3 linked regions of the Tistrella bauzanensis genome follow. The main gene of each other region encodes a partner of the protein of the gene in region 3 in a complex. Links are inferred from orthologs where the notes say so. Each region holds a gene or a part of one and is shown on either strand. Other genes may lie near its edges. The genes, in order: IEW15_RS05545, accB and accD.

The links.
Region 1: the proteins of accD (region 3) and IEW15_RS05545 are in contact, whole or in part, in a solved structure (PDB 8UXZ), measured with the Escherichia coli proteins. The link is inferred for Tistrella bauzanensis from one-to-one orthologs.
Region 2: the proteins of accD (region 3) and accB are in contact, whole or in part, in a solved structure (PDB 8UXZ), measured with the Escherichia coli proteins. The link is inferred for Tistrella bauzanensis from one-to-one orthologs.

What each region holds. Positions count from the first base shown.
Region 1 is NZ_BMDZ01000008.1:53,410-59,310, reverse strand. The notes cover bases 1-2,780. They hold IEW15_RS05545 (acetyl-CoA carboxylase carboxyltransferase subunit alpha), read right to left. Parts: upstream 1,979-2,780; coding sequence 1,022-1,978; downstream 1-1,021. Other genes in these bases: IEW15_RS05540 (HpcH/HpaI aldolase/citrate lyase family protein), read right to left, coding at 2,174-2,780; IEW15_RS05550 (ChaN family lipoprotein), read right to left, coding at 207-1,025. Also shown: more of IEW15_RS05540, read right to left, coding at 2,781-3,157; IEW15_RS05535 (IclR family transcriptional regulator), read left to right, coding at 3,352-4,095; IEW15_RS05530 (glycosyltransferase), read left to right, coding at 4,777-5,853; IEW15_RS05525 (hypothetical protein), read left to right, coding at 5,850-5,901. UniProt on the Escherichia coli protein: Component of the acetyl coenzyme A carboxylase (ACC) complex. First, biotin carboxylase catalyzes the carboxylation of biotin on its carrier protein (BCCP) and then the CO(2) group is transferred by the carboxyltransferase to acetyl-CoA to form malonyl-CoA.
Region 2 is NZ_BMDZ01000022.1:7,956-14,015, forward strand. What follows is about bases 3,122-6,060. They hold accB (acetyl-CoA carboxylase biotin carboxyl carrier protein), read right to left. Parts: upstream 4,856-6,060; coding sequence 4,388-4,855; downstream 3,122-4,387. Other genes in these bases: accC (acetyl-CoA carboxylase biotin carboxylase subunit), read right to left, coding at 3,122-4,367; aroQ (type II 3-dehydroquinate dehydratase), read right to left, coding at 4,848-5,327; thiS (sulfur carrier protein ThiS), read left to right, coding at 5,584-6,060. In the rest of the region: IEW15_RS10820 (TIGR01620 family protein), read right to left, coding at 1-213; IEW15_RS10825 (YcjX family GTP-binding protein), read right to left, coding at 210-1,661; IEW15_RS10830 (alanine racemase), read right to left, coding at 1,795-2,928; more of accC, read right to left, coding at 3,024-3,121. UniProt on the Escherichia coli protein: This protein is a component of the acetyl coenzyme A carboxylase complex; first, biotin carboxylase catalyzes the carboxylation of the carrier protein and then the transcarboxylase transfers the carboxyl group to form malonyl-CoA.
Region 3 is NZ_BMDZ01000012.1:10,420-16,412, forward strand. What follows is about bases 3,122-5,993. They hold accD (acetyl-CoA carboxylase, carboxyltransferase subunit beta), read left to right. Parts: upstream 3,122-3,946; coding sequence 3,947-5,041; downstream 5,042-5,993. Other genes in these bases: trpA (tryptophan synthase subunit alpha), read left to right, coding at 3,122-3,885; IEW15_RS07295 (bifunctional folylpolyglutamate synthase/dihydrofolate synthase), read left to right, coding at 5,105-5,993. Also shown: lhpI (bifunctional Delta(1)-pyrroline-2-carboxylate/Delta(1)-piperideine-2-carboxylate reductase), read left to right, coding at 1-83; pyrF (orotidine-5'-phosphate decarboxylase), read left to right, coding at 219-980; IEW15_RS07275 (phosphoribosylanthranilate isomerase), read left to right, coding at 984-1,745; trpB (tryptophan synthase subunit beta), read left to right, coding at 1,766-2,980; more of trpA, read left to right, coding at 3,043-3,121.

The sequences.
Region 1 (5,901 bases), on a different replicon or contig from region 3:
GTGCCGCGCGACATCGAGCACCAGGGCTGGCGTCGTCCACAGATTTTTCGCCGCGGGAACACGTGTCGCCGTGGTTTCCAGATGTCCAGTCAGTGTCGCCTCGTTCGACCGCATCAGAGATGCTCTCCCTAAAAAATCTGCGATATCTTCATCCAAAATGGCGTCATTTGCCCGCCACATTCCGGGGCGGGCCAACTGGTACCAGATCAGTGATCGAATCGCCAGACAGCCATGGCCGATCCGGATGTTAGCGCTCCGCGATCTTCGAGAGACGCGGTCAGCAGCACGGCCGTGTCATGGATGCCAAGGTCAGCCAGTTGGTGCGGGGTACCGTTGCCGAACGACATATGGCCGCGGCCGATGATGCCCAGCACGACAGGGGGCGCACCCGGAGCGCCGAGCGCGCCGGCGATGTTGCAGGCGAAGGCCCGGTCCCAGACCTGCTGGGCGGCGACGAAGCGGTCGAAGCGTCGGGCACTTTCGGGGTCCACCGCCGGATCGGCCATGGCCCGCCCGGTCATCGCGGCGAGCTGGCGGCGATAGGCGGCACTGGCTGGCGCCGGGCGCGACACGCCGTCTTCGGCTGCCATGGCGGCTGCGGCATCGAAACCCTCGCGGCCGACCCGCCGCACCAGATCGCGCCGGCAGTTCAGCCCCAGCAGGCTGACGCCATCCAGCCGGCCCAGCCGGATCAGCGGCAGATACAGCGCCGGGTCGAAGCCCCAGATCTGCGACCAGCCGACCGCGTCGAGAAACGCCGCTTCGTCGACGATGCGCCCGGCGCACCAGTCGTCGAGCACCGGCTGCACGTCACGGGGAAACATCTCGAAGCCGATCGCGATCCGGCCGCGGGCGGCCAGCAGCAGGCGCGCCAGATGTGCCTGCCACAGATGGATCGCCATCACGTCATGGCGTTCACCGGCCAGCACCACGCGCACGTCGCCAAGCCGCGCGACCAGCGCCGCCTCGGTGATGACCATGTTGTCGTCGGGATCGATCCAGGTGCCGGCCGGGCAGGCTGTCACGCGTCGAGATCGCGGCCCATGGCGATGAACTTGTCGCGGCGCAGATTGCGCAACTCGTCGCCGGTCCTGGGTTCAAGCTCGCTCAGCATCGCCTCGATCGCGCGGCCGACACTGGCCACCGCCTCGTCGGGAGAGCGATGGGCGCCGCCCAGCGGTTCCTCGATGATCTGGTCGATCAGCCGCACCTTCAGCATGTCCTGCGCGGTCAGCTTCAGCGCCTCGGCGGCATCCTTGGCATTCTCGCCCGACCGCCACAGGATCGAGGCGCAGCCTTCAGGGCTGATCACCGAATAGATCGAATGCTCAAGCATCAACACCTTGTTGGCGGCGGCGAGCGCGATGGCGCCACCGCTGCCGCCCTCGCCGATCACCACCGTCACCAGCGGCACGCGGATGTCGAGGCAGACCTCGATCGAGCGGGCGATGGCCTCGGCCTGGCCGCGTTCCTCGGCCCCCACGCCCGGATAGGCACCAGCGGTATCGACGAAGGTCACCACCGGCAGGCCGAAACGGTCGGCCATGCGCATCAGCCGCTGGGCCTTGCGATAGCCTTCAGGCCGCGCCATGCCGAAATTGTGCCGCACCCGGCTTTCGACGTCATGGCCCTTTTCCTGGCCGATCACCATCACCGCGCGATCGCCGATCCGGCCCAGACCACCGATCACCGCCTCGTCCTCGCCAAAGCAGCGGTCACCGGCAAGCGGGGTGAAATCGGTCACCAGCCGGCTCAGGTAATGCGACAGATGCGGGCGCTCGGGATGGCGGGCGACCTGGGTCTTCTGCCAGGCGGTCAGCTTGGCATAGATCTGGCGCAGCAGCCGGTCGACCTTGGTCTCAAGCTTGCCGACTTCCTCGACGATATTGACCCCGGTCTCGCCGGACAGGTGGCGAAGTTCCTTGATCTTCCCTTCGAGTTCAGCGATCGGCTTCTCGAAATCCAGGAAATGGTTCATGGAGGGCTCTCGGCTGGTGGCAGGGACATCCGCCGTCAGACATGCCCCTTCCGGTTGAACACGGCAAGGGCGCGCCTGCGAAAGACAGGGATATTCCCGATCTTGGGCGGCACCTTAGCCGAAAAAAAACGGCGGTGCCACATCGGCACCGCCATTCTTCAAGCCGCAATCCGCGCGAAACCGCGCCGGTCGCGATCAGCGGCGGCTGATCTGGTCGGCCTTGGCGACGATGCCCTCGGCCTGGCGGATCGAGGCGATGTCGATCAGCTTGCCATCCATGGTCACGGCACCCTTGCCTTCCTTCTGGGCCTGTTCCATCGCCTCAAGGATCCGACGGGCCTTGCTCACATCGGCATCCGACGGCGACATGACCTCGTTGGCCAGGGCAACCTGCGAGGGATGGATCGCCCATTTGCCCTCGCAGCCCAGCGCCGCCGAGCGGTGCGCCTGGGCGCGGAAGCCGTCGCCATCCGAGAAGTCGCCGAACGGGCCGTCGATCGGGCGCAGGCCGTTGGCACGGGCCGCGACCACCATCCGCGACAGGGCGTAATGCCACTGGTCGCCCCAGTGATAATCGCGCGCGCCATCGGCGTTGGCCTCGGTCAGCACGCCGTAATTGGCGTTGGCGCCGCCGATATTGGTGGTGCGGGCGCGGGTCGAGGCGGAATAATCGGCCACGCCGAAATGCAGCGATTCCAGCCGCGGGCTGGCCTTGGCGATCTCGTTGATATTCGCCATGCCAAGCGCGGTCTCGATGATCAGTTCGAAGCCGATGCGGTGCTTGATGCCCTTGGCCTGCTCGATCTGGGTCACCAGCATGTCCAGCGCATAGACATCGCCGGGCGTGCCGATCTTGGGGATCATGATCAGGTCGAGATTGTGACCGGCCTGCTCCACCACATCCACCACGTCGCGGTACATGTAATGGGTGTCGAGGCCGTTGATCCGCACGCTCATCGTCTTGCCGTTGCCGCGCCAGTCGATGTCGTTCAGAGCCTGGATGATGTTCTTGCGGGCCTGCGGCTTGTCGTCGGGGGCGACCGCATCCTCAAGATCCAGGAAGATCACATCGGCGTCGCCCTTGGCGGCCTTCTCGAAGAATTTGGGGCTGGAGCCCGGCACCGCGAGTTCGCTGCGGTTGAGGCGCGGAGTGGCCTCCTTGACGATCGTGAAGCTCATGCTCGCTCTCCGGTGTCTGGGCAGCGCGTGCCGGTTCCGTGGCCGCGCTCTCGGTGTCTCTTGTCGCGGCGCACCATAGCAAACCGCCGCCCTGCCCGCAAGGAAACGGAATGGCTTTCCATTCTATGGAAAATGCCCGGCCGACATGCTATGCAGGGACCATGAGCCAGAATGACACCCCGGACGACATGCCCATGCCCGCCGCCACGGCCGCCACCGGTGCGACCGGATCGGTGCAGGCGGTGACCCGCGCCCTCGACCTGCTCCGGATCCTGGCAGAGACGCCCGGCGGTATCGGGCTGTCGCCGGCCGCGCGCAAGGCGGGGCTCGCCGCATCCACCGCCCACCGGCTGCTGAACACACTGGCCGCGCGCGGCTGGGCCAGCTTCGATGCCCCTCACAATCTGTGGCGGGTGGGGCCTGAAGCCTTCATCACCGGGCAGGCCTTCGACCCGGCGCGGCATCTGGCGGCAGCAGCGCTGCCGGTGATGCAGCGGCTGATGGAACGCTCGGGCGAAACCGTCAATCTCGCGATCCGCGCCGACGATCGCATGTTGTATCTGGCGCAGGTGGAATGCGCCGAGATGATGCGGGCCTTCGCCCGGCCCGGCGCGCGGGTGCCGATGATCTCGACCGGGGTCGGCAAGGCGCTGCTGGCCGCCGGCAGCCGGCCTCTGCCGGTCCAAGCCACGGGCACCGGATCGGAGGGGCTTGCCGCCGAACTGGCGGCCATCGCCGCCCGTGGCTGGGCGCTGGACGACGAGGAACAATCGATCGGTCTGCGCTGCGTGGCCGCCGCGATCTCACCGCCGCGGGGGCTTCAACCCATCGCCGCCCTGTCGATCAGCGGCCCCACCGCCCGGATCTCCGACGACCGGCTCGACGCCCTGGGCCGGATGGTGGTCGACGCCGCCGCCGATATCGGCCGGACGCTCTGACCGCACCGCCCGGATCTCGCGGTCGAAGACCGCAGCCGCATGCCGGTTCAGCAGCACGATAGCGGCCAGCAGGGCCACGGTCAGCGCCGCTGCCGCGATCATGAACAGCATGCCGGGATCGGGGTCGCTCATACCCCCGGCATAGACCAGCACAAAGCCCGGCATCAGGGGCAGCACATACCAGCGCCAGGCGCTGCGCAGCAGGTCGCGCTCGGCCGCGAGCCGTGCCAGCAACGCATCATGCGCGGCCAGCGCCGGGTCCACCCTGCGGGCGGCGCGGCTCTGCCGGTGCAACAGCCCGCCGGCCACCGCCAGTCCCAGCGCCAGCGCGATGAATCCCCAGCCGATCATCCGGTCGGCCGCCGGACGGGCGCTGGTGCCGCCCTGGCTGAGCAGCGCCATGGCACAGGCCGCCAGCAGAAGTGCCGCGGCCCCGCCCGTCAGATATTCGAACCGGTTGCGCTGCCTTGCCGCCCGGTCGACGGCCTCTCTGCGCGTTTCATACGGGGCATGGTCGGTCTCGGACATGGGCCCGATCCTTCTCCTGTCGATCTGTGACCTCTCCTCTCAGGGTGAACAAAACCGGCGCCGAAGAGTTTCCTCAAGCCGGCGTCATCGCCGATACCGCATGCCTGACCCCTCGCCTCAGGGGCGGCCATGACTTTCAGGAGGACGCGCAAGGTGACAGCGGCAGGCCCATGGATCACCGGACGATGGTTGTTCGGCCGCCCCGCGCGGCCCCGTCATGCGATCGCCATTCCGGCGCGCGACGAGGCAGCACAGATCACCGGCTGCCTCGATGCCTGCCGTGTCGCGCTGGACGCCACCGGTGGCGGGGGCGTCATCCTGCTTCTGGTCAACAACGCCACCGACGACACCGTGGCGCGCGCCACCGCCTGGGCACGCGGGCTGCCCCGCAACGGCCCGGCGCTCGATCTGGTCGATGTCTCGCTACCGCCGGCCCATGCCCATGCCGGTGGGGCGCGGCGGCTGGCGATGGATCTGGCGCGCGCCCACCTTTCGGCCGACGGGGTGCTGGCCACCACCGATGCCGACACCCGCCCGGCACCCGACTGGCTGACAGCCACCCGCCACGCGCTTGATGCCGGCGCCGCGCTGGTCTGCGGCCGGCTGCAATTCGATGCCGCCGAATGGGCGGCGCTGCCTGCGGCGGTGCGCCGGCGGGCCGTGGTGGAAGGCCAGTACCGGCGGTTGTCGCTGCGCATCGCCACGGCCATCGATCCCGATCCGGCCGATCCCTGGCCACATCACGGCATGGCCTGTGGCGCCAGTCTGGCGATGCGGGGGCGTCATTACGACCGGGTCGGCGGCCTGCCGGCGGTGCCCTGGGCCGAAGATCGCGCCCTGGCCCGGCGCATGGCCGCCCATGACCTGCCGGTGCGCCATGCCGACCGGGTGCGGGTCATCACGTCATGCCGCATGGCCGGACGGGCGGCGGGCGGCCTGGCGGCAACGCTGGCCGCACCGCTCACTCAGCCCGACCCGCTGTCGGACGAGGATTTCGCCCCACCCGCCATCCTGCTGCGCCGGGTGTCGATGCGGGCGATCCTGCGCCGCCATTGGGGACAGCGGCCGGGCTTCGGCGCCGCCTGGGCGGCGCTGGACGCGGCGAGCCCGGCGCTGCGCCATCCCCGGATGCGCTGGAGCACGGTTCAGGCCCATCTGCCACAGCTTGCCCAGTTCGCGTCCCTGGTCTGCGGCCACAGCCGGCTTCCGGCCCGGCGGTTGGCGTCATGATCGCGGCACCCGTCCCGACGGCGCTGGACGCGGCGCTTACCGCCATCG
Region 2 (6,060 bases), on a different replicon or contig from region 3:
ACCGGCGGTGCCCGCCGCCGGCATCAGCCCGCGCCCTGCCACCACCGCCGGCAGATCGTTGCTGCTGTCCTCGGCAAGACGGGCGGTGCGGGCGGCATCATCGGGCAGTTCCATGGGGCCGCTGGTGGCAGCATTGCGATCGTATGTGGCCGCCTGCGCCGGCTTCACGTCGACAATGCGCGGTTCATCGAAGATGCGCGGGCGATCGCTCATGCCAGACGGTCTCCGATCAGATGGTCCAGGGCCTGATCCAGCCGGATATGCGCCAGGCCGTGGCCGTCGCGCACCAGACCGGCCGGCGGCACGAAGGGGGGATAGTCGAAACCTCGGCCGGCGGCGCGGGCGATCGCCTCGGCCGGATCGGCCGGCAGATCGCCCGGATAGACCACCGATGCCTGCGCGCGCCCGGCAAGCCAGCCGCGCACACAGGCAAGGTTGCGGCCGTCATGATCGGCAAACACGCTTTCCGCCGCCTTGACAGCCGCGATCGCAAGGGTGCGGGCCTCGGCGCCGTCGAAGCGGATTGCGCGGGCGGCATCGGCGACCATCGCCTGCATCAGGCCGTCGAGCCGGGCATGCTGGCTGGCCGGCACCTGATCGGCCTTGGTGGCGGCGAACAGCACCCGGTCGATCCGCACACCCGACAACAGCCGGCCGATCATGCCGCTGCCACGACCATAGCGGAAGGCGCCGAGCGATTCGGTCAGCGCCAGTTTCAGATCGTCGATCGCCTCCGGCCCGGCACTCAGTGCGCCGGGCAGATCGACCAGCACCACCTGCCGGTCCAGCCGGGCGAAATGGTCGCGAAAGAACCGGCCGACGATGCGCCGGCGATATTGATCGAAGCGTTCTTCCGCCACCGCATACAGGCTGCCCGACGGCGCGCGGCCGGCCGGCTCCGGCAGGGGCGAGAAGGCGAGCACCGGCGCGCCCTCCAGATCGCCGGGCACCAGGAAGCGGCCGGGGCCCAGCCGCGAGACCGCAAGCCCGGCCTCGCGGCATGCGATCAGATGCGTGCTCCAGGCGCGGCCAAGTTCGGCCAGCACCACATCATCGGCGGGGGCCGCGGGGTCGAGGGTTGAGAGCCGGTCGAGGAAAGGTCGCGCCAGCTCGGCACGCGGGCCGCGCCGCGACAGCGACAGGGCCTCGGCGGACCAGTCGGCGAAGCCGCGCTCGATCAACGCCAGATCCAGCAGCCATTCGCCAGGGTAATCGATGATGTCGAGGGTGAGGTCGCGTACCGGCCGGATGCGGCGATCCACCAGTCCGGCGGGCTTCCAGCGCAGGCCGATGCGCAATTGCGACAGGGTGCGGGTGGATGCGGGCCAGCCCGGCGCGTCGCCATCGCTGCCGGCGATGCGGGCCAGATGGGTTTCATAGGCGAAGCGGGGAATTTCGGGGTCGCCGGGCCGCCGTAGTTCCGCCCCGATCAGCCGGCCATCGGCGCGGGCCTGAAGAAAGGGCAGGCGGTCGGGGAACAGCAGCGCGCGGGCGATGGCGGTGGTGAACACGGTCTTGCCCGACCGCGCAAGGCCGGTGACACCAAGCCTGAGCGGCCGGTCGAGCAGCGACGCCGCCTCATCCGCCAGCATGTCGGGCGAGAAGCGGCGGGCGAGGCGGCGTGCCGTTGAACCCAGGCGGTCGAAGGACGATGCGGACAAGCGGTGGGGTTCCGGTTTCTGTGGGCGCCGAACAGGCTGAGACTGCCCTTCAGATCGGAAGCCCGCGGGTGGGGTTCAACCGGATGCGACGAATCATCGCCGTGTCATCGGTTGACGAACGCGCACGCATTGCTCACCAGCCGCCGAAACGCGGCCAGATGACGGGTGCCGCACCGGCTTCGGCGGGGACGACGTGGCAGGCGTCGAACTGCGCAGCGGTGGCACAGGCATGATTGGGCAGGATGCGCAGCACTGTGCCGACCAGCATGTCCGACAAAGGGCCGGTGGCGCCTGCGCGCAGGGCGAGGATACCATGTTCCTGGTTGGCGGCGGTGACGATCAGATGTGGAATGACCCTGCCTGTGGAATCACAGACCAGCCCATGGCCCTGGTCGACGGCATGGCTTGCTGTGCCGCGTTCGCGGGAGAGCGCCATCCAGCCGGCATCGACCATGATCCAGCCCTGGTCGTGGTGATGGCCGATCACCGTGGTCGCCACCGAAAGTGCTATGTCCTCCACCGCACAGACGCCGATGCCGGCCATCACCAGATCGAAGAACACATAGACCCCGGCGCGGACTTCGGTCACGCCCGTAAGATCGCGGGCGGCGAGGGCAGTGGGTGTCGAGCCGACGCTGACCACAGGGCAGGGCAGGCCGGCCCGGCGCAGCCGCTCCGCCGCCGTCACCACGGCCAATCGCTCCCGCTCGGCGAAGGCGGCATGGGCGTCCGTACCCGAGACGTCGTAGCTGCCGCCCGCATGGGTCATCACGCCGCGCAGCTCCGCACGGCTCTCGTGCAGGATCCGGCCGATCTCGGGCAGTTGCGGGGCGTCGGGGGCGAGGCCGGCGCGCTTGCCGTCGCAGTCGATCTCGATCAGTGCCGGGATCGGCGCGCTCGCGGAGGCCGCGGCCACCGCCCGGGCCTGCTCTACGGAATCAAGGACGACTGCGAGATCGCAGCCGGCGGCTCTGAGGGACTGGACCCGGTGGAGCTTTGCCGGCGCGATGCCGACCGCATAGAGGATGTCGCGCACCCCCGCCGCCGCGAAGACCTCGGCCTCGCGCAGGGTCGAGACAGTGGCGGGGCCACCGGGATCGGGCAGCATCCGTCGGGCAATGTCGATGGATTTGGCTGTCTTGAGGTGCGGGCGCAGCCCGACGCCGAGTTCCGCGATCCGCGTGTTCATCCGGGTGATGTTCGCCGCCATCCTGGCCTCGTCGACCACGAGGCACGGGGTCTGAAGATCTGGGGAGAGACCGTTCATCGGAGGGCTCCGTGGGAAGATGGCGGGAAAACGGCAACGGGCGGCCTGAACGCATGTCCGGCCCGCCCGTTGCCACGGTAATGGATGGATCAGTTTCAGCCGCGATTGGCGACCAGGGCTTCCAGCCAGCGGATGTCATAGACGCCGTCGACGAAATCCGGGTGGCGGGCGATGCGCTGATGCAGGGGCAGGGTGGTGTCGATGCCGCCGATCACATATTCGTCCAGCGCCCGGCGCAGCCGCATGATGCATTCATTGCGGTTGCGGCCATGGACCACCAGCTTGGCGATCAGGCTGTCGTAATGCGGCGGCACCCGATAGCCTTGATATAGCCCGCTATCCACCCGCACGCCCAGGCCGCCCGGGGCATGATAGGTATCGACCCGGCCGGGCGAGGGCGCGAAGGTGTCGGAGTTCTCGGCATTGATCCGGCACTCGATCGCATGGCCCTGGATGCGCACGTCGCTCTGCGTGAAGCCCAGCGGCTGGCCGGCCGCGACACGGATCTGCTCGCGGACCAGATCGATGCCGGTGATCGCCTCGGTGATCGGATGTTCGACCTGAAGCCGGGTGTTCATCTCGATGAAGTAGAATTCGCCGTTCTCGTACAGGAATTCCACCGTGCCGACGCCGCGATAGCCCAGCTTGCGCATCGCGTCGGCCACGACCTCGCCCATGCGGGTGCGGTCGGCGGCATCGATCGCCGGTGACGGCGCCTCTTCCAGCACCTTCTGGTGGCGGCGCTGAAGTGAGCAATCACGCTCGCCCAGATGCACCACCGTGCCGAAGGTGTCGCACAGCACCTGGATCTCGATATGGCGCGGATTGGCCAGATATTTTTCCAGATAGACCGCATCCGAGCCGAAGGCGGCCTTGGCCTCGGCGCGGGCGGTCTGCAGGGCTTCGCGCAGGCCTTCGGGGTTCTCGGCCACCTTCATGCCGCGCCCGCCGCCGCCGGCGGCGGCCTTGACCAGCACCGGAAAGCCGATCTCGATGGCGATCTTCATCGCCTCGCCTTCATCGGTGACCGGCCCGTCGGTGCCGGGCACCAGCGGCAGGCCCAGATCCTTCGCGGCGCGCTTGGCCTCGATCTTGTCGCCCATCAGCCGGATATGGTCGGGCGTGGGGCCGATGAAGGTCAGGCCGTGGGCCTCGACGATGTCGGCGAAATGAGCGTTCTCGGACAGGAAGCCGTAACCCGGATGAACCGCTTCGGCGCCGGTGATCTCGGCGGCGGCGATGATCGCCGGGATGTTGAGATACGAATTGCGCGCGGCCGGCGGGCCGATGCACACGCTCTCATCCGCCAGCCGGACATGCATGGCATCCGCGTCGGCGGTGGAATGGACCGCGACGGTGCGGATGCCCATTTCCCGGCAGGCGCGATGGATGCGCAGGGCAATTTCGCCGCGATTGGCGATCAGCACCTTCTCGAACATGGGGGTCGATCGCTCCAGCGTCACTCGATGATTGCAAGCGGCTCGCCGAACTCGACCGGCTGACCGTTCTTCACCAGCACCTGGGCGACGACGCCGCCGCGCGGGGCACGGATGTGGTTCATGACCTTCATCGCCTCGATGATCAGCAGGGTCTGGCCCTCGCGGACCGTCTGCCCCTCGGCGATGAAGGCGGCGGCACCCGGTTCAGGCGACAGATAGACCGTGCCGACCATCGGGGACGGAACCGCGCCCGGATGGGATGCGGGGTCGTTGACGGCGGCGGCCGGGGCCGCGGCTGCGACCACCGCGGCGGCGGCCGGTGCCTGGTACATCATCTGGGGCGCCGCCATCTGCGCCGCCTGCCGCGCGATGCGGATGCGGCTTTCGCCGGCGCCGACCTCGATTTCGGTCAGGCCGGTTTCGTCGAGCAGCAGTGCCAGTTCGCGGATCAGGGCGGTATCGACGGCATGTGCCTTGGTGTCAGACATGCGATTGGTCCTTCGTGGCCGCAAGGGTGCCCGCCTGGCGGAGCAGCCCGGCCATCGCCTCGACCGCCAGCGCATAACCTGTGGCCCCCAGGCCGCAGATCACGCCGACCGCCGCCGTCGACACATAGGAATGATGCCGGAACGGCTCGCGACGATGGATATTCGACAGATGCACCTCGATCACCGGAAGCGCCGTCGCCGACAGCGCGTCGAGCAGGGCGACCGAGGTATGAGTGTACGCGGCGGGATTGATGATGATCCCTGCCGCCGAGATGCGGGCGTCCTGGATCCAGTCCACGAGAACGCCTTCGTGGTTGGTCTGGCGGAAATCCACGGCAAGGCCGACGCCGGCCGCGCGGCTTTCGCACAGGCAACGGATATCGTCCAGCGTCGTGTGCCCGTAGATCGCGGGCTCGCGGCTGCCGAGCAGGTTCAGATTGGGTCCGTTGAGGACCAGGATGGTCGGCGCCATGCGGGCTGTCTATACCCCGTGGACGGTGATTAGGAGAGGACGCCACGTCAGCCCTGCGTTATAAAGCACCCGTGCCGCGGGGCGCAACGCCGTTCGAACGGCTCCATCCGCCTCATGGCACGCGCCGGTTGCGCCGGCGGGCGCGAACGACCGCCAGAGGTCTGCCACCGGAGCATACCGGGATAGGCGGCGGCGGGGCCCGCTTCCGCGGCCAGCCTGGCGTTGCGGACCTTATCTGGATGCGGAGACTGCTGGCATGCGACTGATGATCAATGGCGAGCCGCGCGAAATCGACGGTACACCGTCGGTGGCGGAGCTGATCGGGCAGTTGGGGCTCGATGTGCGCAAGATCGCCGTCGAACGCAATCTGGAAATCGTGCGCCGCACCGAATTCGATCAGGTCCGGGTCGCCGATGGCGACCGGCTGGAGATCGTGCATTTCATCGGCGGCGGCAGTGGCGCCGCGGCACCCCAGGCGGCGCCGGCCGATGACGACCCGTTCACGGTCGCAGGCCAGCGCTTCACCTCGCGCCTGCTGGTCGGCACCGGCAAATACAAGGATTTCGAGGAAACCGCCCGCGCGATCGAGGCCTCGGGCGCCGAGATCGTGACCGTGGCGGTGCGCCGGGTGAACGTGACCGATCCCAACGCGCCGATGCTGATGGATTATGTCGACCCCAAGCGATACGTCTATCTGCCCAACACGGCCGGCTGTTTCACCGCCGACGATGCC
Region 3 (5,993 bases):
CGCTGTTCAAATCGGTCGGGCATTCGCTCGAAGACCTGGTGGCGGCCGAACTGGCCCTGCGCCGGGCCACGGGCGGCGCCTGATCACACACCCGGGCACCTGGTCCGGCGGCAACGCCCCCTGGCCGGTGCCCATGCGGCATTCGCGGTGGAAATCGGGTAGGCCCTTCGCGGCCGGCTCTGGTATAAGCCCGGAGGTTTGCGAAATACCGGATGGACATGAGCAAGATCAATCGCCCACGCTTCGATAATCCGCTGTTCGTCGCCATCGACACCATCGATGTGCAGCGCGCGGCATCATTGGCCAAGGCCGTCGCCGCCAGCGCAGGCGGCATCAAGCTCGGGCTCGAATTCTTCATGGCGAACGGCATCGACGGTGTTCACCGCGTGCGCGCGGCAGCACCCGATCTGCCGCTGTTCCTGGACCTGAAGTTTCACGATATCCCCAACACCGTGGCAGGTGCCGTGCGCGCCGTGGCACCGCTGGCGCCGGCGCTGCTGACCATCCACGCGTCGGGTGGCCCCGCCATGATCAAGGCGGCGCGCGAGGCGGCGGCCGAAGCCGCCATACGGCTTGGCATCGACCGGGCGCCGGCGGTGGTGGCGGTGACCGTGCTGACCAGCATGGACGACACCGACCTGATGTCGGTGGGGCAGCGCGGCCCGGCCAGCGACCAGGTGTTGCGGCTGACCGATACGGCGCTTGCCCATGGCGCCGCCGGCATCGTGTGCGCGCCCACGGAACTTGTCCGGCTGCGGGCGCGTTTCGGTGCACAGCCGCTGATGGTGGTGCCGGGCATCCGCCCGGCCGATGCCGCGCGCGGCGATCAGAAGCGGGTGATGACCCCGGCCGATGCCCGCGCCGGCGGCGCCGATGTGCTGGTGGTGGGGCGCCCGATCACCGAGGCGGCCGATCCGGCCGCCGCCGCCGCGGACATCGCCGCCGAGATCGCGGCCGCCGAACTGACGGGAGCCGCCTGACCGATGACCGGCGCCGGGCCAGAGACGGACAGGGCAGGGGCGATCAAGATCTGCGGCCTGAAGGACGCGGCCGCGATCGATGCCGCCATCCGGGCCGGTGCCAGCCATCTTGGCTTCGTGCATTTCGGCCCCTCGCCGCGCCATGTCGACCATACCGATCTGGCCCGGCTGGCGGCGACGCTGCCGGCTGACGGGCCGAATGCCCCGCTGACCCGTGTGCTGCTGACGGTGGATGCCGACTGGCCGGTGCTGGATGCGGCGGTGGATGCGCTGGCCCCCGGCCTGCTGCAACTGCATGGCCACGAGACGCCGGAGCGTATCGCCGTGGTGCGTGCACGCTATGGCCTGCCGGTGATCAAGGCGGCGGGCATCGCCGATGCGGCCGACATCATGGCCTTGCGCCCGATGGCATCGAAGGCCGATCTGCTTCTGCTGGACGCCCGCCCCCCCGTCGATGCCGACCGCCCCGGCGGGCTGGGCCGGTCCTTCGACTGGGATCTGCTCGCCGGCCCCGATTTCACCGCCGCCACCGCCGGCCGCCCGTGGTGGCTGGCGGGTGGCTTGACGCCCGCCACCGTCGCCGACGCCATCATCCGCACCCGCGCCGATGGCGTCGATGTCTCGTCCGGGGTGGAGACCGCCCCGGGGGTCAAGGATCCGGCGGCGATCACCGCCTTCGTCGCGGCCGCCCGCGCCGCCTTTGCCCGGAGGCCAGAGGCCCCCGGCGCCGTCACCAGGGGAACCGGCGCGCCCGGTTCCGACTGAAGCCCAGGAACAGCCGGTTCATGTCGCACACACCCAACACCTTCCGCGCCGGCCCCGACGAGCATGGCCGCTTCGGCCTGTTCGGCGGCCGCTTCGTGGCCGAAACCCTGATGCCGCTGATCCTGGAACTGGAGCAGGCCTATGACGCCGCCCGCCGGGATCCGTCCTTCGCGGCCGAGATGGCGCTGTTCCAGCGCGATTACGTCGGCCGGCCCAGCCCGCTTTATCTGGCGGAGCGGCTGACCGAGCATCTCGGCGGCGCGAAGATCTATCTGAAGCGCGACGAGCTGAACCACACCGGCGCCCATAAGATCAACAATGTGCTGGGCCAGTTGCTGGTGGCCAAGCGCATGGGCAAGAAGCGGATCATCGCCGAGACCGGCGCCGGCCAGCATGGCGTGGCCACCGCCACCATGTGCGCGCGGCTGGGCATGGATTGCGTGGTCTATATGGGCGACACCGACATTGTCCGTCAGAAGCCCAATGTGTTCCGCATGCGCCTGCTGGGTGCCGAGGTGCGTGGCGTGTCGTCGGGCACCGCCACCCTGAAGGACGCGATGAACGAGGCGCTGCGCGACTGGGTGTCGAATGTCGACGATACCTTCTATTGCATCGGCACGGCGGCCGGCCCGCATCCCTATCCGATGATGGTGCGCGATTTCCAGTCGATCATCGGCGAGGAAGCCCGCGCCCAGGTGCTGGAGCGCGAGGGCCGGCTGCCCGATCTGCTGGTGGCCTGCATCGGCGGTGGATCGAACGCCATCGGGCTGTTTCACCCGTTCCTCGACGATCCCGCCGTGCGGATGATGGGTGTCGAGGCGGCCGGCCATGGCATCGACAGCGGCGCGCATGCGGCCTCTCTGGCCGGCGGCACCCCTGGTGTGCTGCATGGCAACCGCACCTATCTGCTTCAGGATGCCGACGGCCAGATCCAGAACGCCCATTCGATCTCGGCCGGGCTCGACTATCCCGGCATCGGCCCGGAGCATTCCTGGCTGCGCGATATCGGCCGGGTGGAATATACCGCGATCACCGATGACGAGGCGCTCGATGCCTTCAAGCTGTGCGCGCGGCTGGAAGGCATCCTGCCGGCGCTGGAGCCGGCCCATGCGGTGGCCCAGGTGATCAAGACCGCGCCGACTCTGGGGCGCGACGCCATTCTGGTGATGAACATGTGTGGCCGCGGCGACAAGGACGTCTTCACCGTCGCCGAAGCGCTGGGAGTGGATCTGTGAGCGCCCTGACCGATAGCCTGCCCGTTTCCCCCGCCGCGTCACCGGCTGCGTCTTCGGCCGCCCTGGCCGGCGGCAGCGCCCGCATCGACCGGCGCTTCGCCAGCCTGAAGGCCGAAGGCCGCGCCGGTCTGGTCACCTTCGTCACCGCCGGCGATCCGGATCTTGAAACCGGCGCCCGGGTCATGGCCGAACTGGCCATGGCCGGCGCCGACGTGATCGAGCTGGGCGTGCCCTTCACCGACCCGATGGCCGATGGCCCGGCGATCCAGCGCGCCGGATTGCGCGCGCTGGCCGCCGGCGTGACCATGGTCAAGGTACTCGATATGGTCCGCGATTTCCGCCGGACCGACACCGACACCCCGGTCGTGCTGATGGGCTACTACAACCCGATCTATGCCTATGGCCCGGAACGCTTCGCAGCCGATGCCATCGCCGCCGGTGTCGACGGATTGATCGTGGTTGATCTGCCGGCCGAGGAAGAGGACGAACTGGTCCGCTTCACCGACCCGGCGGGTCTGGCGCTGGTCCGGCTGGTGGCACCGACCACCTCGGCCGAGCGTCTGCCCCTGGTCGTGGGCCGGGCGAGCGGCTTCCTCTATTATGTCTCGATCACCGGCATCACCGGCACGGCCGCCGCCGATATCTCGAAAGTGGCGCCGTCTGTCGCCAGAATTCGCGCGGCAAGCGAATTGCCGGTCGCGATCGGCTTCGGTATAAGAACCCCTGAACAGGCGGCTGCCTTTGCCGCTATCGGTGACGCGGTCGTCGTCGGCTCGGCGATCGTGCAGGAAGTGGAACAGGCGGTGCTCGACGGCGCGCCCGCGACCGCCCCCGACCGGGTGCGGGCGCTGGTCAGCCGGCTTGCCGGCGGCGTGCGCGGCGCGGCCACGCCGGCCGCATCCTGACCGGTCCGTCCCCGATGATCCCATCCCTCTTGTCCGGCATCCGAACGGAGAGCCCCATCGCATGAGCTGGCTGTCGAACTTCGTCCGCCCCAAGATCCAGGCGCTGGTCCGCAAGCCCGAGACGCCGGACAATCTGTGGCACAAATGTCCATCCTGCGAGCAGATGATCTTCCACCGCGATCTGGTGGAAAACCTGCATGTCTGCACCCATTGCGGGCATCATATGCGGCTGCCCGCGAAGCAGCGGCTGGCGATGCTGTTCGACGACGGCGCCTATGACCGGATCGACACCCCCAAGGTGACCGCCGATCCGCTGCGCTTCCGCGACCGCAAGCGCTATACCGACCGTCTGCGCGAGGCCCAGGCCAAGACCGACGAGGCCGATGCCATCCAGGTGGGCGAGGGCCGGATCGGCGGCGTGCCTGCGGTGTGTGCGGTGTTCGATTTCGAGTTTCTCGGCGGATCGATGGGGCTTGGCGTCGGCGAGGGGCTGGTCAAGGCGGCGGCGGTGGCGGTGCAGAAGAAGCGGCCGCTGATCGTGTTTCCGGCATCGGGCGGCGCCCGCATGCAGGAAGGCGCGCTGTCGCTGATGCAGATGGCCCGCACCACAGTGGCGGTCGACCGGGTGAAGGAGGCCGGCCTGCCCTATATCGTGGTGTTCACCGACCCCACCACCGGCGGTGTCACCGCATCCTTCGCCATGATCGGCGATATCCATATCTCCGAGCCCGGCGCGCTGATCGGCTTCGCCGGCCAGCGGGTGATCGAGAGCACCATCCGCGAGGCGCTGCCCCAGGGCTTCCAGCGCGCCGAATACCTGATGGAACACGGCATGCTCGACATGGTCGTGCCGCGCAAGGAGCTGAAGGCCACGCTGGCGCGGACGCTGAAGCTGCTGCTGAAGCTGCCGCATGTGGCGCCGCGCCCCGGCACCGCCATCGACCAGCCCGAGCGGGCCAGCGGCAGCGTCACCACCCGCACCGTCACGCCGTCGAAGGTGCCGTCGGGCAAGGATGCCATGGCGAAGCCCGGACCCGCGGCCACCAAGCCGGTGCCCGCCGGCCAGGCCGAGGGCAAGCCCGCGGATGGCAAGGCCGTGGCGCGCGCCGAAACGGCGCCGGCCGCCCCGGCCCCGGCTGACCCCAAGGCGGGCTGACCCCGCGCCCACGCAAGGCCCCCCTCTTCTGCAAGCCCCGCCGTCGCAGCCGGAACCGTCGTCATGGACCAGAGCGCACAGATCCTGGACCGGCTGGGCCGGCTGCATACCACTGAAATCGAGCTGGGTTTCGGGCGCATCCGCCGCCTGCTGGCCGATCTGGGCGATCCGCAGGACCATCTGCCGCCGGTGATCCATATCGCCGGCACCAATGGCAAGGGATCGGTGGTGGCGGCCCTCGGCGCCATCGCCCGTGCCGCCGGGCTGCGGGCGCATGCCTATACCTCGCCGCATCTGGTGCGGTTCCATGAACGCATCGCGCTGGCGGGTCAGCCGATCGCCGAGGCCGATCTGGTCAGGCTGCTGCTGCGGATCGAGGCGGTGAATGCCGGCCGGCCGATCACCTTCTTCGAGATCACCACGGCCGCCGCCTTCCTGGCCTTCGCCGAGGCGCCGGGCGATCTGGTGATCCTGGAAACCGGGCTGGGCGGCCGGCTGGACGCCACCAATCTTGTGGCGCGGCCGGCGGCGGTGGGCATTACCCGCATCGCCTTCGACCATATGGAATTCCTTGGCGACACGCTGGCGCTGATCGCGGCCGAGAAGGCGGCGATCCTGAAGCCCGGCTGCCCCGCCGCCACCGCCGACCAGCACCCTGCGGCCGGTGCCGTGATCCGTGCCGCGGCCCAGGCCGCGGGTGCGCCGCTCGTTGAAGGCGGCCGCGACTGGCAGGCGGCCATTCGGGGGGGTGACATGCCGGGGGCCGGCCGGCCGGCGGTCGTTGGCGGCCCTGCCGCCGGTCTTGTGATCGAAGGCGGCCCTGCCGCCGGGGACTGGCCGGCCCCGGCGCTGGCCGGCGATCATCAGGCCGGCAACATGGCGCTGGCGCTGGCGCTGGCCCGCATCGCCGGCTTCGCCGTGCCCGGCCTTGCCCCGATGGCCGATGAAGCCG